DNA from 4 places in the Methylobacterium sp. NFXW15 genome. Region 1 is predicted to be linked to each of the others. Evidence: riboswitches for the same ligand, from Rfam matches in the RefSeq annotation. Region 1 holds a riboswitch; each other region holds the start of a gene.

Region 1 (7,446 bases):
CCGTCCTCCCCGCGCGGGGTAATCGGACATCACCACGGCCACCCGGCGCTCGGCCCGGGGGAGGGCGGCTAGCCGCAGCCAGCCGCGCGCCCGCTCGGCGAGCGCGGCGATGCCCTCGGGAAAGGGGACGAGCCGCCGCTCGGAGAATCCCTGTTCTTCCGGTGCCTCTTCCTTGAACGCGATCGGGAAGCCCGCGAGCCGCCCGTCGAATTCCGGCAGGGCGACCTGCATGGCGAGGTCGGAGGCACTCAACCCCCGCGCCGACGCCTCCCAGGCTGCATGGGGTGAGCCCACGGTGAAAGCCTGGAGGACCGGGCAACCGGCGCGGTCGAGGACGAACCCGGCATCGTCCCGCGCAGAGAAGGCTGTGGCCGCGATCACGATATCCGGCCGCTTGGCCGCAAGCGCAGCCTTCACGGCGGCCACTGCGTCAGGATCCTTGAGGCTCGACACAGCGAGCGTCATCGTGCCGATCCCACGCTCCTGAAGCGCCAGCGCCAGCGCCTCGAAGGGGGCGGTGTCGCCACCGAGGATGGCTGAACGGTAGACGAGGAGAAGGGCGAGGGGAGTGACGTCTCCGTTCCCTCCGCCAAACTCGTCACTGCGAGCGAAGCGAAGCAATCCAGAGCTGCGGGCCTTCTCCAGACGAGGCGCTTCCCTGGATTGCTTCGCTTCGCTCGCAATGACGGTGGTGCTCAGGAGGAAAGGTGCACCGCTCCGCCCCGCCCCCAGGGCGACATCCAGCGCCACCGGCCCGCAGCCGGGACACCACGCGAAGCCGCGCGGCAGCGGAACGGGAGGCTCGGCCTCCCCGCCCTGGCCGATCTCCACCGTGAGGCGCTGGAACATGCGGCGCAGGTTCTCCGGCCCGCCGGCGCGAAAATAACGGTCGAGTTCGTCGGCCAGGGCGGGATCGGTGGAGAAGGCCGCGAGGCGTGGATCGGGCCTGTCGTCCCCCGGCAGCACGGCGAGCACGACGCCGTTCGCCCGTGCCGCCTCGGCACAGCGTTCGACGCCGTAGCGCCAGTAATCGAGCCCGCCGAGGCAGCGGATCACCACCGCGCGCGCCTGGGCGATCACCTTCTCGACGTAGAGATCGACCGAGAGCGGGTGACGCAGCTTCGCGAGCTTGGCGAGCCGGAGCGAGGGCAGACCCGGCGCCGACGCATGGGCACGGGCGAGGCCCGCGAGGTCGCTATCCGTGAAGGACAGGACCACGAGGTCGCCCGGCTCCTGGCCGAGATCCACCGCCGCCTCGCCTTCGTCCAGGGAGACCGTGTCGACGCGCAGGAGGTGCATGGGGCCCTCCCTAACCGGCGCGCGGCAAGGCCGGAGCTGGGATCATCCCGCGAGCGCCTTCGCCACCGCGTTCTGGTCGAAGCCCTTCAGGCCGATCACGACGAGGCGGCCATCGCGGGCCTCGCCCGAGCGCCAGGGACGGTCGAAATGGTGAGACACCCGGCGTCCGACGCCCTGCACCACGAGGCGCATGGGCTTGCCCTCGACTTCCACGAATCCCTTGATCCGCAGGACGCCCTCGGTCTCCGCCGCCTTCTCGACTCGGGCGGCGAGGTCGCCCGCCGTCACGGCGGCGCGCACCGGCAGGGCCACGGTCTCGAAATCGTCGTGGTCGTGATCCTCGCCCTCGCCATGATGCGAGGGGCGGTTGGCGAGGTCGTCCTCGGCCGCCGCGCCGAGGCCGAGCAGCACGCGCGGGTCGATGGCGCCGTTCGCGGTCTCCACCAGCTTCACGGCGCGGGGCAGGTGGCCCTCCACCTCGGCGCGCACCTTGGCGAGCCCGGCCGCATCCATCAGGTCGGCCTTGTTGAGCACTACGAGGTCGGCGCAGAGGAGCTGATCCTCGAACACCTCTTCGAGGGGGTTGTCGTGATCGACGCTCGTATCCGCCGCGCGCTGAGCGGCGAGCGCCTCCGGATCCTCGGCGAAGGCGCCGGTCGCCACGGCAGGCCCGTCCACCACCGCGACGACGCCGTCCACGGTCACGCGCGAGCGGATGGCGGGCCATTGGAAAGCCTGGACCAGCGGCTTCGGCAGGGCGAGGCCGGAGGTCTCGATCAGGATGTGCTCCGGCGGCTCGGCGCGGGAGAGCAGCGTTTCGAGCGCGGGCACGAAATCGTCGGCCACCGTGCAGCAGATGCAGCCGTTCGGAAGCTCGACGATGGACTCCTCGGTGCAGCCCTCGACGCCGCAGGCGGCCAGGAACGAGCGGTCGAAGCCGACATCACCGAACTCGTTGACGAGGATGGCGAGCTTACGGCCCTTCGCATTCTCCACGACGTGGCGGACGAGGGTCGTCTTCCCGGCTCCCAGGAAGCCGGTGACGATCGTGCAGGGAATCTTCGCGACGATGGTCATTCGGCGGCCTCGGGGCGCGGGGGAAACGGAGGGATGCGGGCGATAACGCCTGAACGGAATTCCTTGGGGCGCTCGCGCCAGGGCACGATGCCGTCCGGCGTTCCGGCATAGGCGCCGATGCCCGCCAGGATCGTCTCGGCCGCCTCGACCGGGTCGAGATCCCCGTAGACGTAGGTCCAGCGTCCGGGAGAGGCGACGGCCACGGTGCAGGGCCGCTTGCACACCGACAGGCATTCCACCGGCTCGACGCGCAGGGCGCCTGCACGCTGCACCAGTTCGGCATGGAGACGTGCCCCGGCGCGGGGCGCCTCCGGGTCGTCACCCTCCCGTCGGCAGGTGGTGCAGACGTAGAGGATCGTTTCCGCCTCAGACATGGCGGGCGCCCTTCGCGGGGCCGAAGCTCTGCCACGCCCAGCCGAAGCCGAGGCCGATCATGGCCCAGAATACCGCGCTGATCGCCAGCGACCGGGCGGCGAATTGCGCGGCCAGAACTGCCGGGAGTTCGGACGTTCCCGCCGGAGGCTGCGGCGCGCCGACGACATGCGGCGCGACGATCAACACGAGGCCGCCGAGGATGCCGATGAGCGAGCGGCGGACGCCGATCAGGTAGAGCCCCATCGCGGTGCCGACCGCCGTCATGGCCCACCAGACCTGCCGCGCGAGGATCGGTGCCGCCTCCTGTCCCGGCAGTTCCGGCGGCAGACCAAGGGCCGGGGCGAGGGCGACGCTGGCGAACCCGGCCAGCGCGAAGGCGAGCCCGGTCTGCAAGGTCGGCTCGCGGCCGAGCGCGATCAGCACCGCGCCGAGGAGCAGCGCGTAGCCGACGCCGCCGACGAGGGTCGCGAGCCCGGTGAAGGCCATGCGCTGGAAGCCGGGTGCGGGTTGCCATTCGGGCGCGGCATCGGGTGCCGCGTGGTCATGCCCCGAATGGGCGAGAATAATGGGCAGTGCCTGCGCCGCACGGGTGGGCTCCCGCATCTCGTACCGTTCCGCCTCGACGATGAGGGGAGAGGTCAACGCGAGTTGGAGCCCCGTGGCGACGATAGCCGCGAGGAAGCCGGCGGCCAGTGCCGCCGACAGAAGCCTGAGGATCATCCCTGGCGCGTGGGCGTCAGTGGCAGGGGAAGTTCTGGGCGTGCCGGAAGTCGTGCGCCGCGTTGTGGAACGCGATGGCCGGCGAGAAGCCCGCCATGAACACGAGGCCGAGGCCGAGGAAGGCCGCCATGGCGACTGCGAGCAGGCGCTCGTTCGAGCGGATCGCGACGGGGGCGAGGGTCGTGGTCGTCATCAGGGCTCTCCTGCCGCCCCACCGGCGGCACGTTGAACGTCGAGGATGACGGCAGGTCTCCTGGCTCGCGGCTAGGGCGCGCCCGCCGCCTTCCCGGATCGCTCCGGTGGCTGCTGGCAGGCGCTCGCCGCTTACAGTTGCGGGGGCAGCCGCGGGTTCGGGCACACCCTCACCGCGTTCCCTTTTCACCCCTTGCGGGGCACCGTCATCCCTCCTGTGTATCTGGCTTCCGCCCTTGGCACAACGGCAAGCAGAACCGTTTTAGACCGGCGTCAGCACGCAATGCCGGGCGGAACGGGAGGGCAGGGTCACGCGCAGCGGGCCTGAGAGGGTCGTCGGCGGGTCCGTCTCGGCCATGTCGCGATGCGCGGCATCGAAGCCGTAGCGCATGAGCCGGGCGGCCTTGAACGGCCGGTCGAAGACGATGTCGGCGGCCTCGTCCTGCGACCCGCGGTTGATGAGGACGAGATGAAGGCGCTCGCCTTCCACGCCCGCCCGGACCGTGAGGATGTCGGGGCGTGAGACATCGACGGGAAGGCCCGAATCGGGAAAGCGGCCGCCCTTGCCGTCGTAGTTCCGGTAGAGCCGGAAGGCGGTGCCGAGCCAGCCTGCGAGGGAGCCCCAATGGGCGGTGAGCCGCATGTCGGCTCTCGCGAAGCGGGCCAACGCGTCGGCCAGGGCGAGGCCCGAGGCGAGTTGGCCCGCTCCTCCGTAATTGTACTCGGTGATGGCGATGCCCGTGCCGGGGAAGTTCCCTCGAACGATGCGCTCCAGGCTCGGCAGGAGCGGCAGGGACAGGCCGCCCTCCATCGCCACCGGCAGGGCTTGTGTCACCCAGCTCGCCTCGCGAAAGCCTGGCTCGGTCAGGGAGCGCGGCGCGTCGAGGAGCGAGGCGGCGAGCGCCGGATCCTCGCTGCGGAACAGAGTGCCCCGGTCGCTGAACGGGTACCAATGGACGTCGAGGACATCGAGCAAGCGTCGCCCGTCGCGCTCGGAGGCCTGCCGGAAGGCGTCGAGATAGGCGGCGAGAAAGCTGCCATGGTGTTTGAAGGCGTCCCAATCGGGCGCGTTCTGGAGGCTCACCATGCCGGTGACGCCCCAACTCGCCGGGCCGATCACCCAGGCGCCGGGGTCGATGGCCTTGATCACCCGCGCCGCCTTCAGCGCCCTCGCGATCAGGTCGGCGATCCGCACCGGAGCCCGCACAATGCGTGGGTGCTGGGTCGCCCACAGGCCGGGCTCGTTGTCGAGGATGTAGCCCCGGATGCCGGTTTCGGATCCGGCGGGGCCGAACCGGTCGATGAGGGTGGCGAGGCAATGCGGGATGTCCGCGACCCGCGGATCGACGGGGGCGGAGGCCGGGCGCCGTCCCTCCCAGGACACCGGCACGAACCGCGCCGACGGTGCGGCCTGGTCCGGCCCGACGGGGCCGTTCTTGTCCGCCGCGACGAAGCCCGCGAGCGGCAGGGTCACGATACTGCTGGCGCCCATGGACAGGGATGAGCCGTGCATCGCCGCGATCACCGCCGCCGGACGGTTGCGCTCGACCTGCGGCAGGCCGACGGACTCGCTCAGGAAGTCGCCGTTCGCCTGCTGCCAGTCCTTGCCGGCGTTGCAGGCATTGTTGGTCCAGTTGTAGCTCGTGGCGAAATTGCCGCCGAACCGGCGCAGGCTCACACCGGCCGCCCGGTCGAGTTCCGCCGAGGGCGGGCCGCCGTCGAGGGTGCCGATCTCGCCCGATCCGTAGATCAGCGGGCTGACAGGGAAGGGCGGGGCGCCGTTCCGAACACGGATGCTCGCAACCTCGCCCGCGCCCGTGGCGCTGGCCCAGATCGTCGCCCCGGCGCCGGTGAGAAGCGCCCGGCGGCTCGGCCTCACGAAACCAGCCCGGTCCCGTAGAGGGAGCCCCGGAAACGGGTCATCCAGAAGATCTTGCCGAGGCCGCCGCAGGCCGCGATCCGGTGGTGTCGCGCGGCGGGCGGGTTGATCGGCTCCAGGAGTAGCGACAGTGCCCCCGAGACGATGGCTTGCGCCACGCCGACCATCATCCACCGGGCCACGCTCAGACGGCTGCGGGGCGAGGCCATCTCGTGGACGAAGGTGCGGATCTGGCCGCTGAGGAAACGGCGGCGGCGGACATAGGCCCAATCGAGCCGACGGGGCGGCACCCATTCCGTCACCTCGGCGCCGGAGGCCCACCCGAACCGGCGCCCCTCGTTCACGAGGCGCTGCAGGAACAGGCTGTCCTCGCCGCCGATGCTGTTCAGGCGCTCCTCGAAGGGGCCGCCCGGAACCGCGCAGATCGAGGCCGCGAAGAGTGAGTTGTTCGTGCCGAGATACGCGGCGCGGTGGGTCACATCCCCGCCGTCCTCGGCCGTGACGCCACGGGCGAAATAGGCCGCGAAGGGGCCGATCTCGAGGTTGTCGTCGGCCCGCGCGCTCACTGGGCCGAACACCGCATCGTATTCGCCCCGGCGGGCGACCGCGAGCAGGGCTGCGAGCCAATGCGGGCCGCCGGTCTCGTCGTCGTCGATGAAGGCGATCCATTCGCCCCGCGCCGCCGCGACACCCGCGTTCCGCGCCGTGGCGATGCCGGGCTTCGGCACCGAGACGTAGCGGATGGGCAGGCGCGCATCCGCCGCGAGCTGCGCGACCAGGGCCTGCGCGTTCGCGTCGACGGAGTTGTCGACCACGACGATCTCGGCCGCCGTGTCGGTCGGCAATTGCTGCGCGACGATGCAGCCCAGGGCGCGCTCGAGCGCCTTGTGACGGTTCAGCGTGGGAATGACCACGCTCACCGCGATCGGCGGGGTGCCGCGCATGCCGTCTCCGATGCTCTCTGGGAGGTTCATGAATAACTAACCGAAGAGCTATAACTTGATCACTGGTGCGACTTATTCCAGCCGGAAGTAAAGTCGGCACCTGATAACGTGAGATCAATACCGGATTTGCGCGGTAATTTCTCAGAGAATGGTAAATTTAACGCTGACAATCGCGCGGGCAGGATGAAAATTGCTTTCGTCGGCTGCGGCTATGTCGCGGATATGTACCGCCAGTGCCTCGATCTGCATTCGGACAGGCTAGAACTGGCCGGCGTCTACGATCGCGATTCGGAGCGGCTGGCCGCCTTCACCAAGACCTGGGGCGACCGCGCCTACGCTTCGCTCGCCGATTTGCTGGCCGAGCCCGATCTCGGCGTCGTGGTGAACCTCACCGATCCGGAGAACCACGCGCCCGTCACCCGCGCGGCCATCGCTGCCGGTCATCACGTCTATTCCGAGAAGCCACTGGGCATGACGTTGAGCGAGGCCCGGAGCTTGCGCGATGCCGCGGCGACGGCGGGTGTTCGCCTCGCTGCCGCACCGAGCAACATCCTTGGCGAGCAGGCTCAGACGCTGTGGCGCGCGGTGCGCGAGGGTGCCGTGGGGCGCGTGCGCCTCGTCTACGCCGAACTCGATGACGGGATGGTCCATAAGGCGGATTATCGGAATTGGATCAGCCGCAGCGGGCGCCGCTGGCCGGCCGAGGGCGAGTTCGAGACCGGCTGCACCTTCGAACATGCCGGCTACGTGGTGACCTTGCTCGTCGCCATGTTCGGGCCGGTGCGGCGGGTCACCGCCTACGCCTCGCTGCTGATCCCGGACAAGGAATGCGACCAGCCGGTGCACCCGGCACCGGACTTTTCCTGCGGTCTTCTGGAGTTCGACGGGGGCATCGTGGCCCGCGTCACCAATTCCATCGTCGCCCCCTATGATCACCGCCTGCGGATCGTGGGCGACGCG
Region 2 (7,446 bases), on a different contig from region 1:
ACCAACTGAGAAAGCCATCGCCGCGGGGTGAAGCCGATCCCGGCCCGTCATAAGCGGCCGCTGTAGACCACCAGCGGATCCGGCCCGCTGTGGGAGAACACCCAACCGCAGTGCGCTACCGATTTGGTGATCCGGTCTTTCGGTTTGTCGGCCAGCCGCGCACGGAGCTTGGCCTCCACTCCGTCCGCGGTCGCGCCGGCCCCCACTGGGTCGGCCCATTCGAGGCTGTCGTAGTGCTCCGGTTTGGTCGGTCGGGTCCTGCTGCCTGGCCCACAATAGCCGTGAAGAACGAAGGCGCGGTACCGCAGGGCGTGAAGCGCGTGCATCTCCGGGAGCGATCCCGCTTGGCTGTCGGTGAGCTTCGCGATGAAATTCGGCGCATAGAAGATGTTGCGCAGGTCTGTGTAGGCGTCTGGATCGTTCGAACTCGCGTAGAGGTGGCAGCAGGTGAGGTCGCGTGTCGTGGCGCGCTTCAATCCCGTGCTCCATTCGAAGGCCGCCGCCGGGCTCGCATTGTCGTCGATCATGACGCCGTCGATGATCGCGCCCCGATCCGCCATGCGACCCCGCACGGTGCGAAAGACCGCCCGGTGTCCTGTCGCCGCGACGATGTCGGGATGAGCGAAGACCGACAGGGATGCGATCGCCTGATCGATCGATCCCCAGGGGGAGGCGGCGATCAAGGCATCGAGCACCGCCCTCCCGTCGTAACCGAAGGAGGCCAGCGTTTTCGAAGCAGTTTGCTCGCTCGGAAATGGCGGCTTGAGCCAGCTGGCTACGGGTTGGACTACCACACCCCCGAAGCGGGCTTCCCGCGCCCAGCAGGTGATCCCGTCGACGAAGATCGGGGTGTCGTCATCGACGACGACCTCCTCGTCGTTCGAGACTTGAATGCCGGTCCCGAGGAGGGACGTGTTGGCGATATCGACCGGTCGGCCGGCCCAATCGACGAGATGCGTCTCGCAATCGCGGCAGATCGCGGCGGGGTACGAGATCGATCTCCGTCCCTCGCCCTCGCAGACCGGACACATCTCGCCGCCCGGACGCCATGTGACCATCCAGAATCCCTCCGCTTGCTCGTCTGTGAACCACGCTTGGCGGGGGCGTCAAAGGCCTGTGGCATTCGGCCGATGAGGGAGACTGACGCGATTGGGGGCCGGATCCCGTGATGACGTGGTTCGGCCCTGAGCCGTTCGGCTTTCGAGCCGCAGCGACTGTCGCGATGTAGTGCCCCCACCGGCACAGCCCTTGAGCGGCGATTGCTGAGACGCACACCGAGCACAGGGCTATGTATGCAAACTGAAAATTTGCATACACCAAAGTTCGCAATGGTCAGACCACTCTCGCTCGCCCAGCACACGCTGTACGCCGACCTCACCGAACAGGGGAGCGATGCCGTGTTCGATCCGGAATTCCCAGAGAATGGCAGCATCATCGTCCGGGGAAACCGACCTGGCGCACCGGCCCTTCATGCGTACTACCAGGGCTATCGCGCTCGTGCCGGCGCTGCCGGTCAAGGCCAACGCTTCGCCCGCTACCTCGGGCGCGCCGACGATCCGGCAGTGGCGGCGCGGATCGCACGGTTTCAGCGGATCAAGGCGGTGCGGGCGGAGCGCGCCACGACCGTGCGCGCCCTGATCGGAGCCGGGATGCCGAAGCCAGATCGAATGGCGGGAAGGATCGTCGAGGCTTTGGCCCGTGCCGGACTGTTTTCCGACCATGCCGTTCTCATCGGCGATGCCGCCGTCCAGACCTACGGCGGCGTCCTCGGGGTGCGTCTGCCAAAACCCCGCAAGACGTTTCAAAGCGATCGACCCGCCGTGGAGATCGCGATCCCTGATCGAAGCCAGCGGTCGAGCATTCTCGACATTCTGCATACGATCGACCCGAGCTTCGCCATTGTCACCGGCGTTGCGAAAACCTACCGCTCGGCGGAGGGAAGCGAGGTCATCGTCACCAGCCCGGATTGCGCCGACGAGGCGACGTCCGCGATCTCAGGCTTCCTGGTCACGCGGGCGGTGCAGGCGATCGTGTTGTACGGGCCTGGCATTCCCGTGTCAGTGCCAGTGCCAGAGCGATATGTCGCTTACGCGCAGATTGCCTATCGCACGGCGATTTCGACGGGGCTCCACGATCTGATCGACGCCTTCACGCTCGCTGGACGCGAAGGACGCTTAGCCGAAGCACGGGCAGAATTAAGGTCGCTTCTGCGCTGATCCTCGCCGCCCTTCGCGAGCGTAAGCGGCGCGTCTTCACCGGGCGGCAGCTTCCGCATTTTGCAAGTGGCCGACTCGCCCACACGCCCTTCCGCAAAGATGCCTGCGAAATCGTCATCGAGGCTGGTCTCCGCGAACTAAAATCCGAGCGCAAAGGTCCCGCCAAGGGGCGCGGGCGCGACGAGTATTGCGTCAATTCGATCGACTTCGGGATCCAGGCAAATGCAGTCTCCGAGGCAAAGTTGGCGGGGCCACCGGTCGGCCAAGCGGCTTGAAAGCCAACGCTTCAGTCGCTTTTGACCCTATTGTCGGTGCGCCGGAGGACGGACAACGCAATCTGCTGACCGTCGGTCGTACCCAACGCCACCGACGCGAGGACAAATCGGACAATCCTGACAATAGGTCAGATGCAGCACGAACCCGAACTGTGCACTCACACCGGGGTGAATTCGCCCCACGTATCGCCATTGCAACCTAGCTGTGATGCCGCGAGCACGGGCATCGGCATCACATTGACCGCGCCGACCAGTCCAAGGAGCAGTTCCACATGCGTCCCGCATTCTCCGGCGTCCTGCTCGTCTCGTTGACGGCAACATCGGTTGCTGCCACCGCGACAGAACGCTGGACAGCTACCAGCAGGACGGCGACCTCCATAACAGGCGACATCGAACTGTCGCCGTCAAAGCTCGTCGCTGCGGGGAAGACCTTCCCACTGGCAGTCGCAGCCGACGTCGCAGCCTTCGAGACGAGCGGGGGCCCAAAGTCCGCGCGCATCATGCGCGTAACCCGGGAGGTCAACCCGATCCTTCTGCGTGGGAACACCCTATGCTCACCAGCGGCACGATGGATCGCGCTGTATCGAAGCGATGCCGGTAAAGGGCTCGCCTTGGCGGTGTTTTCCAGCCAGACGCAACCGCAGGGCGAGAGCGATGCTGGTCTCTGCGCCACGTATTACTACACGCGCTGAGGGCGACCGCGAACTGACGTGCTAGCGGTTGACGTCACTGTCTTGGCGATCGGCGCGGGCACGTTCCAAGCTGCGATTGGATGATCGTGGTCACATCCTAGAACGAGGATGGAGGCCAGCGCAGGCAGCGACTGCCTTGGATCTGTACCGATGATCCGCTCGCGTTGACTCACGGGTTCGTGAAGCGTTAGCTGGACCGTGACGGTTCCCCTCGGGGATCAAAAGGGAACGCGGTGGGGTGCAAACCTGAAGCCGCGGCTGCCCCCGCAACTGTAAGCGGCGAGCCCTTCACCACCACGTCACTGGATGAGCCTCATCCGGGAAGACGGTGCCAGGGCGACGACCCGTGAGCCAGGAGACCTGCCGTCAGCCGTGGTCACACGCGAAACACGTCGGGCGGGGTGTCCTGACGGGTGTCGAAGCGCCACCCGTGAGGTGGTCGCCCAGGCCTCGTTCGCGGTGACGTGCCACTGCCGTCCCGAGGTCTCAGGCCCGTGTTTCGTCCCACTCTGCCATGGCGACGCTGCGCATCCGTCGCGTCGCTCGCGTTCGCCATCCAAGAGATGACCCCCGCCATTGCTCAGATCTCGCCCAGCGAGGCCGGGGCGGCGTCGGTCGTTCTCGATCCGCTGTCAGTCGAAGGCAGCTTCACGGCCGCCCCTACCTACCAGGTCAAGGATCTCTACAGCGGCTCAAAGACGATCACGCCGCGGCTCTCGCTGCCCCAGCAGGTCGACGTCGTGCCCCAGGAGGTGCTGCGCGACACCGCCGCGACCCGCGTCGAGCGGGCGCTCGATTACGTGCCGGGCGTCAACAAGCAGAACGACTTCGGCGCGCAGAACTTGGCGCTCTACTCGGTGCGCGGCTTCGCCACCCAAGACATTTTCTTCAACGGCTTCAACATCGCCCGCGGCTACAACGGCTCGCCGGACACCCAGAATGTCCAATCGATCGAGGTGCTGAAAGGGCCGAGCGGGGCGCTGTACGGGCGTAGTGACCCGGGCGGCACTGTCAACATCCTGACCAAGCAGCCCGTGGCCTTGCCCTTCGTCGAGATGGGCACACTGTTCGGCAGCTTCGGCACGGCGCGCACCACGGTCGACGCCGGCGGACCACTGAACGAGGAGGGCACCGTCCTCTACCGGTTCAACGGTGCGCTCGCCCGGCAGGACAGCTTTCGTGATTTCGTCGACGGCGACCGCGTCCTGGCCGCGCCCGTGGTGAGCTGGTTGATCAGCCCGGACACCAAGCTCACCGTCGAGGCGCAGTACCTCCGCAACCGCCAGACATTCGACCGCGGGACGGTCGCGGTAAACAATCGCCTCGGTCTCGTCCCGCGCTCGCGCTTCTTCGGGGAGCCACGCGATAACTCCGTGTCGGAGGCCGGGATCGTGCAGATCCGCCTGGACCATGCCTTCAACGCAGACTGGCAGCTCCGCGTCGCCGGGCATTTCAACACCGGCAGCCTGACCGGCCTGCAGACCGGCGCGACCGGCCTCCTCGATGACGGTCGTACCCTCCTGCGCGAGTTCCGCCTCCACGACTTCACCTGGGGCGTGGCCATCGGGCAGGCCGAGCTCGTCGGGCACTTCGACACCGGGCCATTCGCCCACACCCTGCTGCTCGGCCTGGAGCACGAGCGCTACAACAGCACCGAGAACCTGCTGCGCTCGACGCCGCGGATCGATCCCTTCGCCATCGACCTGTTCAATCCGGTCTACGGCCAGCCCAAACCGCCCTTCACGCGGCGCTACAGCGCGAGTGAGAACGTCGGCAACACCGCCGTCTACGCCCAGGATCAGATCGCGCTGAGCCCCGAGTGGAAGCTCCTCCTCGGCAACCGGACCGACTTCTACAACCAGACTTTCCGCGACAAGGTCGGCAACGAGCGCACCGAGCAGGACCGGACCGGCTTCTCGCCCCGCGCGGGCCTCGTCTACCAGCCGCTCTCGTTCCTCTCGTTCTACGGCAACGTGGCGGCCTCGTTCCGCCCCAACACCGGCTTCGACATCGCGACCCGACCCTTCGCCCCCGAGACCGGCTTCGGCTACGAGGCAGGCGTCAAGCTCGACCTCTTCACCGGGCTGAGCGTGACCGGCGCGGCCTTCCACATCGAGAAGGAGAACGTCCTCACCACCGACCCGCGCGACTTCTTCTTCCAGATCGCCGCCGGGGCTGTCCGCAGCCAGGGCTTCGACGTGAGCCTCGTCGGACAGGTAACGCCCGAATTCCGGGTGATCGGCGGCTACGCCTTTATCGACGCCGCCGTGACCCGCGACGAGGTCTTGCGGGTCGGCTCGCCGCTCCTCAACATCCCGCGCCACTCGGGCAGCCTTCTCGGCGTCTACGAGATCCAGGCCGGCGACTGGAAGGGCTTCGGCTTCGGCGGCGGCGTCCGGGCTGTCGGCTCGCGTCTCGGGGACAGCGGCAACGAGCGATTTCGGCTCCCCGGCTACGTGCTGACCGACGCCCTGGCCTACTATCGCTACGAAAACCTGCGCTTCGGGCTGAACGTCGATAACATCTTCGACGAGACCTACTACGAGCGCTCCTACAACGCCTTCTGGGTCGGCGTCGGTGAGCCCCGTCGGGTGACCGTCAGCATGACGGCACGCTTCTGATGGGCGTGCATCCGGGGACGGTCAGGGCATCGACAGGTGCGTCGGTCACGACCGGACGCATCGCCTCCATCGATGCCCTGCGCGGGCTGGTGATGGTGCTGATGCTCCTCGACCACCTGCGCGAAACGTGGTTCCTGCACGTGCCGGTCGCCGACCCGATCGATGCCAGGACGGCGCTACCGGCTCTGTATTTCGCCCGCCTCGCGGTCAGCCTGTGCGCGCCCATCTTCATCGTGTTGACGGGGGTGGCCGCGTACCTGTTCGGCACCCGGCACACCCTGGCGGAGACGCGCACCTACCTCGTCAAACGGGGTCTCGTCCTGATGGCGCTGGAGGTCTTCTACCTCTCGGAGCTGTACTGGGGCGTCGCCAGCCCGACGCTGTGGCTTCAGGTGATCTGGTGCATCGGCGTGTGCATGATCGTCCTGGCCGCGCTGATCGGCCTGCCGCGGTCGCTTCTCCTCGCCATCGGGATGCTGCTCGTTTGCGGGCACAACCTCCTCGACCCGATCCACCTCCGGCCCGATGATCCCTTCTTCGCTATCTGGGCCATGCTGCACCAGCGCGACGTCATCGCGCTCCCATTCGGTCTGGTGGCCAAGACGACCTACCCGGTGCTTCCCTGGATCGGGGTCATCGCGCTCGGCTACGCCATCGGTCCATGGTTCCTGCCCGGCGTCGCCACAGGTACGCGCGAGCGCCGTTTTTTTGCCATCGGCGGGGCGATGCTGGTCGCCTTCGCGGTGCTGCGTCTGGCAAACGGCTATGGGGACAAGCCCTGGTTCGTCGTCGACGAGAGTGGTTTGCGGACCGCGATGAGCTTTTTCGCGCTGACGAAATATCCGCCCTCGCTGCTGTTCCTGCTCCTGACGCTCGGAATCGGAGCGCTGTTGCTCGTCGCGCTGGAGTGGATGGGCGACTGCCTGATCGTTGCATTGCTGGCGGTCTTCGGCGGCGCGCCGCTCTTCTTCTACGTGTTTCACCTGACGGTTCTGCGGCTGCTCTACCACGGCGCGTTCGCGCTCTGGGGCCCGACGCAGGGCACCGTGTTCGGCGTCGATAACTACGTGTGGGTCGTGGTCTGGTACGCGGCGCTGATCCCGCCCCTCTACGCCCCGACGGCCTGGTTCTCGCGCCTCAAGGCGTCGCGACGCGACATCGCTTGGCTCAAGTACCTTTAGGGTCAGACCCATCAGCTCGGCTGCGCGACGGTCTGCTTGCGACCCTATTGGGATGCTCGACCATTATGTTTCAGCCTCGGTGTCGGATACGGAGGCCGGAGAGCACCGCAGAGCAGGGCGGACTAGCTGGAGATTGGGTTCCGCTCGCGAAGCGCAAGCTCTTGACGCAACTGTTCCTTGACTGCGTCGCGTACCGCCGGGCTTTGGAGCTTCCGCAGGAGGCTTTCCTTGGTGTGACCTTCAAACGGCCGCTGACCCTGCCAACGCCGCCGTGTCATCCCGATAATGGACTCCGTCAGCATCCCGCCCTCCCTGGCAGGTGCTGCTAATGCAACAGCGGGCGACAGACCAGAACCAATGAACCACGCAAAGCGAGGACGCGGATCGCGACATCCTCCAGCATGTCGGTCCTGGCAGCCTTTGCGCATCTCCGCCGGAAACCGAGCAGGCGAGAAACCATC
Region 3 (7,446 bases), on a different contig from region 1:
GGTCGCACCGCACGGGCGATTGCGATCGAGCTCACGTGCCGCGCCGTCCGAAAGCCCCGGGGCGGGGTGATCTGGACATCGGCGGACGCGCAGAGGCTTCTGCGGCGCTTGAGCAGCGCTCCCACGACCAATTGACCGGATGGGCAAGCCGTCGGTGATAGGACGCCCCCACGGCGCACAGCGGCCGGCAGATCGGGATAGGTATGGCTGAGAACGCTACCTCGGATCGCACGATGCCCCACGGACTTCGGCAGCGTGTGGGCTTGCTCTACGTCGTGTTGATCACGGCCAATGTCGCCGCGTGGCTGTGGGCCTACAGCCTCTTCGCAGGACAGCCAGCCCTACTCTCGACCGCGCTGCTGGCCTACGTCTTCGGTCTGCGCCACGCGGTCGACCCAGATCACATCGCTGCCATCGACAACGTCACCCGCAAGCTCATGCAGGCCGGGCAGCGGCCGGTCTCCGTCGGCTTCTGGTTCGCGCTCGGTCACTCCACGATCATCGTCATCGCTGCCACCGCGGTGGCGTTCGCAGCTCAGAGCCTGCTGACGGCATCGGAGGGCTATCGAGAGCTCGGAAGCCTCATCAGCACGAGCGTCTCGGCCGCGTTCCTCATCCTCATCGGCTTGGTCAATCTCGTCGTTCTTGCCGGCGTCTGGCGCACATTTCGGCAGGTGCGTCGGACGGGCCGCTACGTCGAGGAAGACCTCGACATTCTGCTCGCCAATCAGGGCTTTCTCGCGCGACTGCTCCGTCCGCTGTTTCGCCTCGTGACCCGCTCCTGGCACATGTACCCACTGGGTTTCCTGTTCGCGCTTGGCTTCGACACGGCGACCGAGGTGAGTCTGTTCGGCCTCTCGGCGGCAGAGGCCAGCCGGGGGACCGGTATCGGGACGATCCTCGTCTTCCCGGCTCTGTTCACCGCCGGCATGGCGCTGGTGGACGCGACCGACGGCGTGCTGATGCTCGGTGCCTATAGCTGGGCCTACGTGCAACCGATGCGAAAGCTGTTCTACAATCTGACGATCACCCTGGTGTCAGTCGCGGTCGCTCTGGTGATCGGCACGTTGGAAGCTCTGAACCTCATCGGTGACAAGCTCGGCCTCCAGGGCAGGTTTTGGACCTGTATCGGTGCGATCAACGACAATTTCGGCGTTCTCGGCTTCGCCATCGTCGGCCTGTTCGCGGCGGCATGGCTCCTGTCCTATCTGGTCTACCGCCTCGGTGGCTTCGATAAGATGGTGGCCGCACCGGCCGACGCCGGCTGAGTTCTGACAGTGAGATCGGTCATGCTGTCGCGAAAGGCACAGCCCACACGAACCTGTCAGCGACTGTTGACGCGTCGTTTCACTATCGCCTAGCCTGAGGGTGACGGTTCCCCTCGGGGATCAAAAGGGAACGCGGTGAGGCCATGCCCGTGAGGGTTCGGTCGATGCCGCGGCTGCCCCCGCAACTGTAAGCGGTGAGCCCTTCATCACCACGTCACTGGGCGGCCTCGCCCGGGAAGACGATGAGAGGGCGGCGACCCGCGAGCCAGGAGACCTGCCGTCAGCCGTGGTCACACGCGGAGCTTGCCGGGCGGGGTGTCCTGGGAGGTGTCGCGGCGTCGTGGTTCCCTGGAGGACGCGACCGCCGAGGCCTCGTTCGCGGTGACGTGCCACAGCCGTCCCCCGAGGCCGTCCCGTGTCCCGTTTTCTCTCCCCCACGCTCCGGCGTGCGCTCCATTCGTCCTGCCTCGGCAGCGCTATCCTGTCCGTATCTCCTGCCCTGGCCCAACAGGTGGCCGCACCGTTCGCCGATGCGCCTACCCAAGCGGCAGCGGCCGAAACCGCGGTCAGCCTCGCCGAGATCTCGGTCTCGGCCACCGGGCTGCCGACGCCCATCGCCGCCACGGGATCGAGCGTCACGGTCCTGACCGACAGGGTGCTGGAGGAGCAGCAGCGCCGCACCGTGCCGGACGCCCTGCAACAGGTGCCCGGCCTCAACGTGGTGCAGACCGGCGGGCCCGGTGGTCAGACCTCGGTGTTCATCCGTGGCGCAAACTCGAACCAGACCAAGGTCCTGATCGACGGCATCGACGCGACCGACCCGTCTAACGCGAACGGCTCGTTCGACTTCGGCCAGTTGCTGACCGACGACCTCTCGCGCATCGAGGTCCTGCGCGGGCCGCAGAGCGGCCTGTACGGCAGCGACGCCATCGGCGGAGTGATCTCCTTCACGACCAAGCGGGGCGAAGGACCGACGCGGGTCACCCTGCGCACCGAAGGCGGCTCGTTTGGCACCTTCAACCAATTCGGGCGCATCAGCGGGGCGCAGGACGGCTTCGACTACTCTGTGTCGATCCAGCACTTCCGTGCGGCGGCGACGCCGGTGACGCCGCGCGACCTCGTGCCCTTCGGCCGCCCGATCCACCCGAACTACTACGACAACGAGACGGTCTCGGCGAAGCTCGGATACCAGTTCACCGACACGTTCCGGGTCAACTCGACCACGCGGTTCATCAACTCGCGTCTGCTGTTCACCGGCACGGACTTCAGCACCTTCCCGGCTTTTCCGGCGGCGGTCCGGAGCGCGGCTGACGTGCAGCAGCTCTACACCCGCAACGAGGCCGAATGGACGCCCATCGTCGGCTTTCACAACATCTTCGCGATCAACTACTCGAACCTGTTCAACCGGCAGCAGCAGAACGAGTACGACCCGTTCGCCATCCAGCCGACGACCGGCCTCGGCGAGCGCCTGCGCTACGAGTATCGTGGCGATTACCTGCTCTCGCCCGGCAACCTCGTCCTGTTTGGGGCGCAGCGCGACGAGGAGAGCCTGCTGACGACGGATCCGAACGCGTTCGGTGCCGGCACCCTTAAAGCGCGCAACGGCAACACGGCGGGCTACGGGGAGGTGCAGCTGACGCCGTTCGATCGCGCCGCCCTGGTCGCCAACATCCGGCACGATGAGAACGATCAGTTCGGGCCCGCCACCACGTTCCGTGTCGCGCCAAGCTACATCCTGCCAGGCACTGAAACGCGCCTGAAGGGCAGCGTCGGCACCGGCTTCAAGGCACCGACCTTGAGCCAGCTCTACCAGAACTTCCCTGCGTCCAACTTCTTCGGCAACCCGAACCTCAAGCCGGAAGAGAGTTTTGGGTTCGACGGTGGCCTCGAACAGCCGCTCGGCGAGCGCGTCCTCGTCGGCGCAACCTACTACCAGAACGACTTCAGGAACCTGATCAACACCAACGCGACCTTCACGTCGAACGTCAACGTCGGGCGGGCGACGACCTACGGAGCGGAGGCCTTCGTCTCGGTCCGGTTCACCGACACGCTGTCCGGCCGGATCGACTATACGAACACGGTGTCGAAGGATGAGATCGCCAACCAAGAGCTGTTGCGCCGGCCCCGGCATAAGGGCAGCGCGAACGTCTTCTGGAGCCCGCTGCCGGGTCTGACCTTCACCGGGACCCTGATCGTGCTCGGGCCGTTCGTCGACGGCAACCGGGATTTCTCCGTGCCCCGGCTGAAGAACCCCGGCTTCACGATCGTGAACCTGTCGGCCAACTACGACATCAACGAGAATGTCGGCCTGTTCGTCCGGGTCGATAACCTGTTCGACCGCCGGTACGAGAACCCGACCGGCTATCTCGGCCCAGGCCTCGCCGCCTACGGCGGCGTGCGGCTGACGGCGTTCTGAGGGCGCTATGCCGAGCCGCATCCGCGCCGTTGTCACCGTGCTGGCTTCGCTCCTCTCCGCAGCCCCTGCTGCGGCGGAGAGGCTGTCGTGGCCCGCACGCGATCCACCGGCCCATCCGCAGCGCGTCGTCTCGTTGAACCTCTGCGCGGACGAACTGGTGCTGCGGCTGGCCGACCGCGATCAAATCGCGGCGGTCACCTATCTCGCGCGAGATCCCCGCGGCTCGACGGTCGCCGCGGAGGCGAGTTCGATCCCGTGGACGCGCGGACTGTCCGAGGAGATCGTCGCCCTGAAGCCCGACCTCGTGATCGCCGGGGCGTTCACGACCCGCACGACGGTCGGGATGCTGCGACGCGTCGGCTTTCCGGTCCTCGAACTCGGCGTACCGACCGACTTCGACGGCGTCCGCGCGCAGATCCGTACGGTCGCGAGCGCGCTGGGGCAACCTGACCGAGGCGACGCGATGGTCGCCGATTTCGATGCTCGCTTATCCGCGGCGATGCCGTCGAGCCCGACGCATCTCAGGACACTCGTCATGCGCCCTAACGCCTTTACGGTCGCGCCCGGCAGCCTGGGAAACGCGATCCTGCAGGCGGCCGGTCTCGTGAACGTCGCCGCCGAGATCGGCCAAGACCGTCTGGGGCAGGTGCCGCTTGAAGCCGCGGCGCTCGCGGATGCCGACCTGATCGTCCTCGATGCCGCCCAACCCGGATCGCCCTCGCTCGCCGATGCCCTCCTGCGCCACCCTGTCCTCGCCGCTCTCGCGCGACAGGGCCGCACGGTCTCGATCCCGAACCGGCTTTGGACGTGCCCGGGGCCGCAGATCGCCGACGTCGTCGCCCGTCTAAGCCAGGCCGCTCGCGTGAGGGTCGCGCGATGAACGCGCCTCTCATCCGATACAGCGCCGGATCCTACGAAGGCCGGCGTAACCTGCGCCGCGGCGGGATCATCGCCGCGCTCGCCTTGACCGTCGTCGCGCTGCTCGCCGCCTCGATCACCATTGGGTACGCCGCGTTCGACGTGATGGCGGCCGCCCGTGATCTGGTGGCAGGTCGCACCACGCTGCCCGCCCTCGTTCTCTGGGAGTTGCGAGTTCCCCGGGCGCTCCTCGGCGCGCTCGTCGGCACGAGCCTGGGCCTGACGGGGGCTGTGCTGCAGGGCTATCTGCGCAATCCGCTCGCCGATCCCGGCGTGCTCGGCATCTCGTCCGCAGCGGCCCTCGGCGCGGTTCTCACCTTCTATAGCGGCCTCGGCGGCATGCTCAGCCTCGCGCTCCCCCTCGGCGGCATCGCCGGAGCCGCCGTCGCCGCGCTGCTTCTGCTGCTCCTCGCGGCCGGCGGGCGCGGCTCCCTCGGGCTGATCCTCGCCGGCGTCGGCCTCTCAAGCCTCGCCGGGGCGCTGACCGCGCTCGCGCTCAACCTGTCACCGAATCCGTACGCGGCCCTGGAGATCGTGTTCTGGCTGATGGGCTCCCTTGCCGACCGCGGCATGGACCACGTCTATCTATGCCTGCCGCTGATGGCGGTGGGTTGGGCGCTGATGCTGTCCTCCGCCCGTGCCCTCGACGCTCTGACGCTCGGCGAGGAAACCGCCGCCAGTCTCGGCTTCAATCTCGCCTCCGTGCGGCTGCGGATCGTCGCCGGGGCCGCGCTGGCCGTTGGAAGCGGGGTCGCCGTGAGCGGCGCGATCGGGTTCGTCGGTCTCGTCGTACCCCATCTCGTTCGACCACTCATCGGATCTCGACCCGGGGCGATCCTGCTGCCCAGCGCGCTGGCTGGCGCTGCCCTTATCCTGGCGGCCGACATCGCGGTGCGCCTGCTGCCGACGCGCCCCGAACTGAAGCTCGGCGTGCTCACCGCGTTGATCGGTGCGCCCTTCCTGGTCGCGATCCTGTGGCGCAACCGGAGCGTCGTCTGATGCGGATCGTCGTAGAAGAGGTCACCATTCGGTTCGGGCGACGGACGGTCCTCGACCGGGTGTCCATCGCCGTGACGTCGGGCGAGATGGTCGGCTTGGTCGGGCCGAACGGTGCCGGCAAGACGACCCTGCTGCGAACGCTCGCCGGTCTGATAGACTGTGACGCCGGTCAGGTGCTTTGCGACGCGCGAGACATCTCGGCGATCCCGGCCGAGACGCGGGCGCGGCGGATCGCCTGCCTCTTCCAGGCTGCGGCCGCGGGCTGGCCTATGCCGGCCGAGGAGATCGTGGCACTCGGCCGCCTGCCACATCGGTTGCCCTTCGGCGGGTTGCGGGCGGCCGATCATCAAGCCATCGATCGGGCGATGCAGGCCACGGACACGCTGCATCTACGCGGTCGACCGGATAGCGTGCTCTCCTCCGGCGAGCGGATGCGCGTCCTGCTCGCACGAGCGCTCGCCGTCGAGGCCGAGTTTCTGCTCGCCGACGAGCCCGTCACTGCGCTCGACCCCGGCCATAGCCTCGACACCATGGCGCTGCTGCGAAGGCTGGCCCGAGCAGGCACGGGCGTCGTCGCCGTGCTTCACGACCTGACGCTGGCGGCGCGCTACTGCGACCGTGTGGTGATGCTCGACGAGGGCCGCATCATCGCGGACGGCCCCCCCGCCACAGCGCTGACGGACGGCGTGCTGAGGGACGCCTTTGGCATTGAGGCCGTCCGCGGCACCGCCGCTGGCGAAGCCTATCTCATCCCCTGGCAGCGGACCACAATGGCCGCGTCACTCCACGAGGACCGCAAGTAATGATGCCACAGCCTGACGCCGTCGCAGCGCTGCTGCGCACCGCCCTCGAGGATCCTGAGACAGCCTGGAGCATGGGCAGCTTCGGCGCGATCGCCGAGTTCATGCGCGATCCGGACGAGGGCTTCGCCGATATCACCGATGGGCGGCTCGGCCTCGTCACGCGTCGCGGCGGTCTCGCCCTCAAGCCGATCCCAGGTCTACGCCCCATCGCCTATGAGACCGCGGTCAGTTCAGGCTGGAACCACGCCGTCGCCTTGTGCCTTCCCGAAGACGCCTGCGCCATGTCCGGCCGGACCGTCATCACCGAACTCGGACAGGATGACGAGGCTCTGCGCGCCGAGGACCGGGCGGGGATCCTGTTCGATCTCGGCTTGGGCCTGCTCGCGGTCGATGCCTGTGTGCGCACGTCCGACCCCGACACGATCGCCTGCCTCAGAAGTGGCCTCGGACGCCCGCTGTTCGAACTAGGCAATCCGGTCGGACCTCGTCTGGTGACCTTAAGTCCGCACCGCGTGTTCCTCACGCGTATCGGCCGTGTCGAGGTGTTCTCGGCGATCCCAGGCCCCTCCGAGACGAGCCCCGAAGGCCCGCACACCCACGTGCTGCCAAAGCTCCTGCGTGCCAGTCGAACCCACGCGGCAACGACGCCCATTCCCGACGGCTTCGTGCCCTGTGGCGCTCTGCATCCGGCCCACCCATACAAGGACGCACTCGGGCAGCGCATCCCCTTCGTCCGGGAGCGTCACGACGCCTTCCAGCGCCTTCTCGAGATCTGGGGAGATCCAGAACTCCTTGGCATCAAGCGCGCCACAGACGATGCGCGGGAGCACGCCGACATTCGGACGGCGCGACCACGCTTCGTTCAAGCCGCTCGTCGCATCGCTGAAGTGCAGGCGTCGCATCTTCGCGGCGATGTCGTCGATATCCCTATGACTGACACCGATGACGAAGAGCGCGGTCACACGTGATCGCGTGAGCGCGCCAGCTCCACATCGCAGATTCCGACAAAGGAGTGGAGGTACGACGCACGACGGTCTTCTGT
Region 4 (7,446 bases), on a different contig from region 1:
CCTGAGGCGATCGGTCCGCTGGGGATAGGCCCGCCCGTTGGCTGAAGGCTCTATGCAGCGTGCCTGCGCCATGGGATTCGAACGGGCATGACGACAGTCCACGATTTCACCGTCCGCGCTGCCGACGGCAGCCCCCATCCTCTGGATCAGTATCGCGACCGGGCGCTGCTCATCGTCAACACGGCATCGCGGTGCGGTTTCACGCCGCAATATGCGGGGCTCGAGGATCTGTGGCGGGAGAAACAGGACGAGGGGCTCACCGTCCTCGGTTTTCCGTGCAACCAGTTCGGCAAGCAGGAGCCCGGCGATGCACAGGAGATCGCCAAGTTCTGCTCGCTGACCTACGACGTGACCTTTCCCGTCCTCGCCAAGGTCGAGGTGAATGGCGCGGACGCGGACCCGCTCTTCGTCTATCTCAGCCGGGCCAAGCGGGGATTGTTCGGCACGTCCAACATCAAGTGGAACTTCACCAAGTTCCTGATCGGCCGGGACGGCATCCCGATCAAGCGTTTCGCGCCGACGGACCGGCCCGCGAAGCTGCGTGACTCGGTGGAGAAAGCCCTGAAGGGTTAGCGCGCTTCGATCGCTTCGAGCGGAGCTGTCCAGATACGGCGGGTGGCACGCATCGCTTGATGGTGCACCGGCGAAACCGAGTCGCGCAGGATGCCGGCCAGGAACCGGCATTCGGCAACGCGGCGCAGGAACGACTCGGGAGCGCCGCTCAAAACCATCGATCGTTCCAGGTCAGCGAGCGAGTCGAATAACGCAATGCGCGAATCGCGGTCACGATGATCCCGAGAGGCGCGAAAAATCGCTCTCAATTCATCGGCAATAGAGTTTTCGTCGGTGTTTTGAGCGGACATCGGGCGGCCGAAACCTTTCGATGTCCAGGCTAATAGCATTTCGGCCGGTTGCGCCATAGGGCGATTTGCGGACCGAGGATTGTGGTGAAAATGGCGCCGGCATGTTGCTGGCGTGCATCGGCGCCACACCCTTAGGGCAAGGCGGCTATCGTCTTCGCCGCAGCGTCGAATTCGGCCCGGCGGACCGCCAAGCGCGCCTCGGCCTCCTCGTCCCGGCCCCAAACATCGGCCTGATAGGTCTCATCCACATGGGCTGCATCCCACGCGGCACCAGGCTCGAGGCGGCCATCCAGGACGGCAAGCGCCAGAATCAGGGACCCGGTGAGGGTGGTGAGCGTATGCAGAGCCGCGAGGCGGAACGGGTCGTCAACTCGCCGTACCGCTTCAGTGAGCGCCTGAATGGCCTGCGGCGGTTGGGTGACGTGCATCACGCCCTCGCTGAGAATCAGCTTCGCCCCGAGCGTTTCGTAGGCCCAATCGAGCAAGGGGTCCCAGGCCTTGGCTTGCGCCGAGACGAGGCGATCCGGCTCGGCCGCGCGATAGGCCAGGAGATCGGTCTGAGCATAGGCACAGAGGTCGTCGGCGACCGCCTCGATCCGAGTCGCCACGCCGTCGATCGCGGTATTGGCCAGACGTGTGAGCGGCATCGTCGCCGGATCGATCGATGTGTCCTGCGCCCCCCATTCCGCCGCCACGGCGCTGGCCAGCGCATCGGTCGGCAGCACGAGCGGGTTGCGGGCGGGTGTGTTGGCCGAGCGGCCGTCGAGGGTCAGCCGGAAGCCGCCTTCTGCGGGCGCAAACCCGGCTTCCTTGTAGAAGCGCCGGGGGAGGGCGGGTTTCGCTCCCGTCCGGGCCGCCCGCATGGGGTCCGGCTTGCCCTCGTCGCCCGGTTCACCGAGCCAGTCTCGCGTCACGTCGCTCATGGGAGGGACATAGGCGTTCAGGACGCGCTGCGCGAGAGGGTTTCAGGCCACTCCGCCGCCGATCAAGCCTTCCAGAGCCAGCGCATTCTCCACCACCGACACCGCTCCGGCGCGTAGCAGCGTGCCGGGCGCGTGATACCCCCAGGCGACGCCGATGGGCGCGACGCCCGCATTCACCGCCATGGTGATGTCGAAGGTCGTGTCGCCGATCATCACAGTCGAGTCCGGTGTGGTGCCCGCGTCTTCCATGGCTTGCAGCAGCATGGCCGGGTCCGGCTTCGAAGGCGCATCGTCGGCCGTCTGCGTGGTGACGAAGCGGTCCTCCCATCCGTAATGCTCGATCAGCCGGTCGACGCCCCGGCGCGACTTGCCCGTCGCGATGCCGAGGACAACGTCCGGCCGGGCATGGAGCCTATCGAGAAGGTCGCCCATGCCGGGGAACAGCGGTTCCTCATGCTCGGGGTCGAGTCGCAACCGATTATAGGCGTTCTTGTAGGCCTCGGAGAGTTCGGCCACCGGCCCGTCTTCGCCGACGAGGCGCCGGAACGCCTGCGGCAGCGATAGCCCAACCACGGAGAGCGCAATCCTCCGCTCCGGCGCCGGAAGGCCGACCTCGGCGAAGGCCACAGCCTGCGCAGCGACGATCAAGTGCTGGCTGTCGACGAGCGTCCCGTCCACGTCGAAGACGACGAGCCTCATCTCCGGCCTCGCTTCGTCATGGCTTACGGGTCGGCGCGGGGGCAGGCAAAGTGGGCGCCTGTTGCTGCTGCTGTTGTTGCTGATGCGCGCGGGTGCGCTCGTAGCCGAGGCGGCAGCGGATCAGAAAGCGCCGTCGTTTGCCGCCGCGATATCCGCGCTGGTGCGAGGCACGGTTGCAGGCCGCATAGGAGCGTCGCCGTTTGTCCCGCCCCGCCACGACTGGTGCGCCGGGCGCACGGGCTTCCGTTTTGGGCGGTTCGGCTTTCGCCGCATCGGCCCTGGGAGCCTCCGCCTTCGGAGCCTCCTGCCGCGCGGGGGCGGGCTTCTGTTGAGCGGCATCGCCCGGCGCCGCCTGGGCGATGGGGGCCGTCAAACAGAGAGCGGCGAGGCAGGCCAGAATCGCGTGCTTCATATCCCAGGGTCTCGACCGTCGGATTACCCGGCAGGTAGGCGCACGGCCGAGCAACGCAGCATATGAGGCGGTCGGCGCCGTTGCCAAGGCATCGGCGCCGGTGTGGGCTCTCACGACCCGCTCAATCTTCGGGTGCATCCACCACGGGATCGTAGCGGCTCGCATCGAAGCCGAGCAGATTCCAGCTCTGTGCCATGTGTTGCGGCAAAGGCGCGCTCACATCCACGGGCTTGCCCGTACGCGGATGGGGAATCACGATCCGCCGGGCCAGGAGATGCAGACGGTTCTGAATGCCGCCGGGCAACTCCCAGTTCTCCACCGAGAAGTATTTCGGGTCGCCGACGATCGGGTGGCCGATATGCGCCGCGTGGGCACGCAACTGGTGCGTCCGGCCGGTGACCGGCTTGAACGACAACCAGGACAGCTTCTGCGCCGCCTGATCGACCATGGCGTAATAGGTCAGCGCGTGGCTCGCGCCCTCCTCGCCGTGCTTGGCGATGCGCATCCGTGCGTCGGCATCGGTCGGCTCGTCCTTGGCGAGGTAGGTCGAAACGCGGCCCTGGCGCACGCGCGGCACCCCCGCGCACAGCGCCCAGTAGATCTTGCGGGCGGCGCGCGAACGGAAGCTCTTGGCGAGCGTCGAGGCGGCGAGGCGCGTCTTCGCGATGATGAGGCAGCCCGCCGTATCCTTGTCGAGCCGATGCACGAGGCGCGGCTTCTGCCCATCCGGCCCGATCATCGACTCGAGCAGGCCGTCGACATGGCGCACGGTGCCCGAGCCGCCCTGGACGGCGAGGCCGAACGGCTTGTTGAGAATCATCATCTCCGCATCCTCGTAGAGAATGAGGCTGCGGATGAAGGCTGCGTCGTCGGATTCGCGGGCGGGATTGCGGGGGCGCTCGCTCGGCTGGTCGAGGCGGAGCGGCGGCACGCGCACGCTCATCCCCGGCTCCAACCGGTCATTCGGCTTGGCGCGCTTGCCATCCACGCGCAACTCGCCCTTGCGGACGATGCTTTGCACCCGCGTAAAGGGCAGCTGCGGGAAGCGGGCGGTCAGGAAGCGATCGATGCGCATTCCCGCCTCGTCGGCCTCGACCGTCAGCGTCTGGACGCCGGAAGCCAGCGTCGCCGAGGCTTCAGCGCGCTGCTCGCGGCGCGTCGGTCCAGGGGCGGGCGCGACGGCCTCCGGCTTGGCGGGCTTGCGCGGAGGCGCCTTCTCGCGCGGCTCGGGCGCGGCGGCGGGGATCCACGGGGCGCGCTCGCCCGCATCGTCTCCCCGCGCCCGTGCGGCGCGTTCGGCGGCGTCCTTGGCGCTGGTGCGCGGGCCCGTGCGGGCGCGATCCGCGCCAAAGGGGGGCTTGCGGCCGGGCCGTCCGTCGGGGCGGCCATTGCCGCCGGAGGGGCCGCCGCGGCGGGGAGGTCGTGTGGTCATGATCTTCCTGGAATGCCCGCCGCATAGCATCGCGGGAGCCACCCGGCAAAGTCTTCACCTTGGATGGTAGCCGATAAGCGCCGAGCCCGCGTTGACGCGTGGCGATCCCGTGGCCTAGCTTAGCCGTGACGGTTCCCTGCAAAGGGATCAAAAGGGAACGCGGTGGGGAGCTCGCTCCGAAGCCGCGGCTGCCCCCGCAACTGTAAGCGGCGAGCCCAGCACCACCGCGTCACTGGATGCCTGTCATCCGGGAAGACGGTGCGAGGGCGATGACCCGCGAGCCAGGAGACCTGCCGTCAGCCGTGGTCACACGCGAAACGCGCTGGGCGGGGTGCCCCGGCGGGTGTCGAGGCACTGCCCCATGGGCGTGCCGAGGCCTCGTTCGCGGTGACGTGCCACAGCAAGCGCGCCCGCAACCGCCATGTTCCCCTCTCGTCCGTTCGACCCGTTCGCAGGAACTCGTCCGCGCGGCTCTGGACATGTAATGTTGTTACATTGCAATGGGAGCGAGGCCGGTCTTCGCCGCGCCGGAGTCCGCCGTCTGATGTCCGCTTCTCATCCTTTGAGCCGCAAGCGCCTGTTCGCGGCGCTCAGCCATGCTCCCCTCATCTTCGCCGCGCCGCCCGCCTCGGCGCAGGAGGTCGTCACCCTCGAACAATTGTCGGTCGAAGGGGAAGGCGGGGTCAGCCTCACCCGTGCCGCGCCGGTCGGTCTCAACCTGCGCACGCCCGATCGCACGGCGAGCCGCATTGGCCTGACCCCGCTGGAGACGCCCGCCAGCATCGACATCGTGTCGGGGGAGGCTGCGCGCCTGCGCGGCCAGACCTCCATCGCCGAGGCGGTGACGCAGGACGCCACCGGCATCACCACGATCGCCGATCCCGGCAACGGCAACGGGGCGTTCACCAGCCGCGGCTTCGCGGGGCCGAACTCGATCCAGCAACTCTATGACGGCACGCGCTTCTACGTTGGCGCGGGAACCGTGACGTTCCCGTTCGACACGTGGAACGTCGAGCGGATCGAGGTGCTGCGCGGCCCGTCCTCCGTGCTCTACGGCGACGGGGCAATCGGCGGCATCATCAACGTGGTGCCCAAAAAGCCGGTCTTCGTTCCCATCAATACCGCCCGCGCCGTGGTGGGTTCCGACGGGTTGGCCCGGCTCGCTTTCGATTCGGGCGGTGGCATCGCGCAGGCCGAATATGGCGACACGTTCGCCTACCGCCTCAATGTCAGCGGCAACCGGGCCGATGGCTGGTTGCGGCCAGAGGGAGATTTCCGCAATCTCGCCGTCTCGGCAGCCCTGCTGTTCCAGCCGAGCCCCGATCTCGCGATCACCCTCTCGCACGATCTCGGCTACCAGGAGCCCGCGCGCTACTGGGGCACGCCCCTCGTCGAAGGGCGTATCCCTGACCTGATCCGCTTCAACAACTACAATGTGCGAGACGCGAAGATCACCTGGGCCGACAACTGGACTCAGCTGAAGGCCGAATGGTCGCCGAGCGCCGATATCACCATCCGCAATACGGCCTACCGTCTGACCTCGCGTCGGCATTGGCTCGACGTCGAGCAATACGCGTTCAACCGCGGCACAGGGTTGGTCGACCGCAGCAACTACCTCGAAATCTACCACAATCAGGAGCAGGTCGGTAATCGGCTCGACGCGACCTTCCGGAGCGATGTACTCGGCCTGCCGAATGTCTTCGCAGCGGGCTTCGATGTAAACCACATCGATTTCCTGCACACGAACAACTTCTACTTCGACCAGACCACCAGCGTGCCGCTTACCGGCTATGATCCCGGCCTGTTCCCGCAAAATGGACGAGCTCGCCCGGCCTACGCGACGCAGACGAGCCAAGCCTCGGTCTTCGCCGAGGATCGTCTGATCATCACGGACAAACTCTCTTTCCTCACCGGCGCCCGGCTCGACGTGCCGACGCTGCGGCGGACGGATCTGCAGACTGGGGCGCAGTTCGAACGCACGTTCAATGCCCTCGGCTACCGGTTCGGGCTCGTCTACAACCCGACGCCGGACAGCGCGCTCTACGCCCAATACAGCTACGCTACCGATCCGGTGGGGAGCCTCATCACGTTGTCGCAGTCGCTGGCAGGCTTCAAGCTCGCGACCGGTGATCAGATCGAGGTAGGGGCAAAAGGCCTTGCCTTCGACGGCCAGCTCGAATGGACGCTCGCGGGCTATCGCATCGTGAAGGACAACCTGATCTCGCGGCTTCCGAACTCGCCTGCCGCGGGCGTTCAGGTGGGCAGCCAATCCTCACAAGGCGTGGAATTGGCCCTCGGCTGGCGTGTCGCGCCCGGATGGCGGATCGACGGCAACCTCGCGCTGCTTCACGCGCAGTATGACAGCTTCACCCAAGTGGTGAACGGCGCCACCGTCTCCTATGCGGGCAAGCAGCCCATCGACGTGCCGGAGCGTGTGGCCAACCTCTGGCTCACCTGGGAGCCGAGCCGGGATTGGGCGGCCCGGATCGGCCTGCAGAACATCGGTCAGGTCTATAGCGACTTCGGCAACACCGCCCGGCGCCCGGCCTATACCTTGGTGAACCTAGTGCTCGACCGGCAGGTGACGGCGGATTCGCGTCTGTCGCTGCGAGTCTACAACCTGTTCGACAAAGTCTACGCCATCAACGGCAACGCCGTGGACGGGGTCGGCACGAATTGGCTGCTCGGGCGCCCTCGTTCGGTCGAGGTCGCCTACACGGTGGCGTGGTGAGCGCAGCGGGAAAGGCAGCGCGGCGTTGGCTGCTCCTGAGCCATCGATGGCTCGGGATCGGCACGGCGCTGCTCTTCACCCTATGGATCGGCTCCGGGCTCATCATGCTCTATGTGCCGTTTCCCTCGCTGAGCCGCGCGGACACGTTGGCCCGGCTGGCGCCGCTGGATTGGGACAGGGTCCGAATCGGCCCCGATGCCGCGATGGCCGGAGTTGGCCCGGTGGATGCCGCATCGGGCCTTCGGCTGGACATGCGGGACGGAGCGCCGGTCTATCGCTTCGCCCGTCCTGACGGCGCCCGCATCACGGTCTCGGCCGAAACCGGCGAAAAGCTAGGGCTGGTCAGTGCCGACAGCGCACGGCGCATCGCGGGCGGGGGCGAGTTC

What was found. Region 1 has a riboswitch for cobalamin ahead of J4O73_RS04620 (CbtB domain-containing protein). Riboswitches for the same ligand answer to the same signal wherever they lie in the genome.
Region 2: it holds a riboswitch for cobalamin, as region 1 does, so the genes downstream of both, J4O73_RS01325 (TonB-dependent siderophore receptor) here and J4O73_RS04620 (CbtB domain-containing protein) in region 1, are expected to answer to the same signal.
Region 3: it holds a riboswitch for cobalamin, as region 1 does, so the genes downstream of both, J4O73_RS01305 (TonB-dependent receptor plug domain-containing protein) here and J4O73_RS04620 (CbtB domain-containing protein) in region 1, are expected to answer to the same signal.
Region 4: it holds a riboswitch for cobalamin, as region 1 does, so the genes downstream of both, J4O73_RS10410 (TonB-dependent receptor) here and J4O73_RS04620 (CbtB domain-containing protein) in region 1, are expected to answer to the same signal.

What each region holds. Positions count from the first base shown of each region.
Region 1 covers NZ_JAGEKG010000002.1:68,414-75,859, forward strand. The annotation lists gene cobN (cobaltochelatase subunit CobN) at 1-1,299, opposite strand, end outside; gene cobW (cobalamin biosynthesis protein CobW) at 1,342-2,376, opposite strand; gene J4O73_RS04610 (DUF1636 family protein) at 2,373-2,750, opposite strand; gene J4O73_RS04615 (CbtA family protein) at 2,743-3,471, opposite strand; gene J4O73_RS04620 (CbtB domain-containing protein) at 3,488-3,664, opposite strand; cobalamin riboswitch at 3,698-3,886, opposite strand; gene J4O73_RS04625 (glycoside hydrolase family 44 protein) at 3,926-5,542, opposite strand; gene J4O73_RS04630 (glycosyltransferase family 2 protein) at 5,539-6,486, opposite strand; gene J4O73_RS04635 (Gfo/Idh/MocA family protein) at 6,670-7,446, shown strand, end outside.
Region 2 covers NZ_JAGEKG010000001.1:281,550-288,995, reverse strand. The annotation lists gene J4O73_RS01345 (hypothetical protein) at 1-53, shown strand, start outside; gene J4O73_RS01340 (hypothetical protein) at 48-1,058, opposite strand; gene J4O73_RS01335 (GSU2403 family nucleotidyltransferase fold protein) at 1,293-2,216, shown strand; gene J4O73_RS01330 (hypothetical protein) at 2,764-3,183, shown strand; cobalamin riboswitch at 3,369-3,565, shown strand; gene J4O73_RS01325 (TonB-dependent siderophore receptor) at 3,747-5,804, shown strand; gene J4O73_RS01320 (DUF1624 domain-containing protein) at 5,804-6,985, shown strand.
Region 3 covers NZ_JAGEKG010000001.1:271,324-278,769, reverse strand. The annotation lists gene J4O73_RS01310 (HoxN/HupN/NixA family nickel/cobalt transporter) at 234-1,268, shown strand; cobalamin riboswitch at 1,356-1,564, shown strand; gene J4O73_RS01305 (TonB-dependent receptor plug domain-containing protein) at 1,684-3,684, shown strand; gene J4O73_RS01300 (ABC transporter substrate-binding protein) at 3,692-4,564, shown strand; gene J4O73_RS01295 (FecCD family ABC transporter permease) at 4,561-5,601, shown strand; gene J4O73_RS01290 (ABC transporter ATP-binding protein) at 5,601-6,404, shown strand; gene J4O73_RS01285 (DUF6925 family protein) at 6,404-7,372, shown strand.
Region 4 covers NZ_JAGEKG010000004.1:76,140-83,585, forward strand. The annotation lists gene J4O73_RS10375 (hypothetical protein) at 1-5, shown strand, start outside; gene J4O73_RS10380 (glutathione peroxidase) at 88-573, shown strand; gene J4O73_RS10385 (hypothetical protein) at 570-920, opposite strand; gene J4O73_RS10390 (ATP12 family chaperone protein) at 995-1,786, opposite strand; gene J4O73_RS10395 (HAD-IA family hydrolase) at 1,829-2,485, opposite strand; gene J4O73_RS10400 (hypothetical protein) at 2,502-2,897, opposite strand; gene J4O73_RS10405 (RluA family pseudouridine synthase) at 3,019-4,329, opposite strand; cobalamin riboswitch at 4,442-4,641, shown strand; gene J4O73_RS10410 (TonB-dependent receptor) at 4,874-7,060, shown strand; gene J4O73_RS10415 (PepSY domain-containing protein) at 7,057-7,446, shown strand, end outside.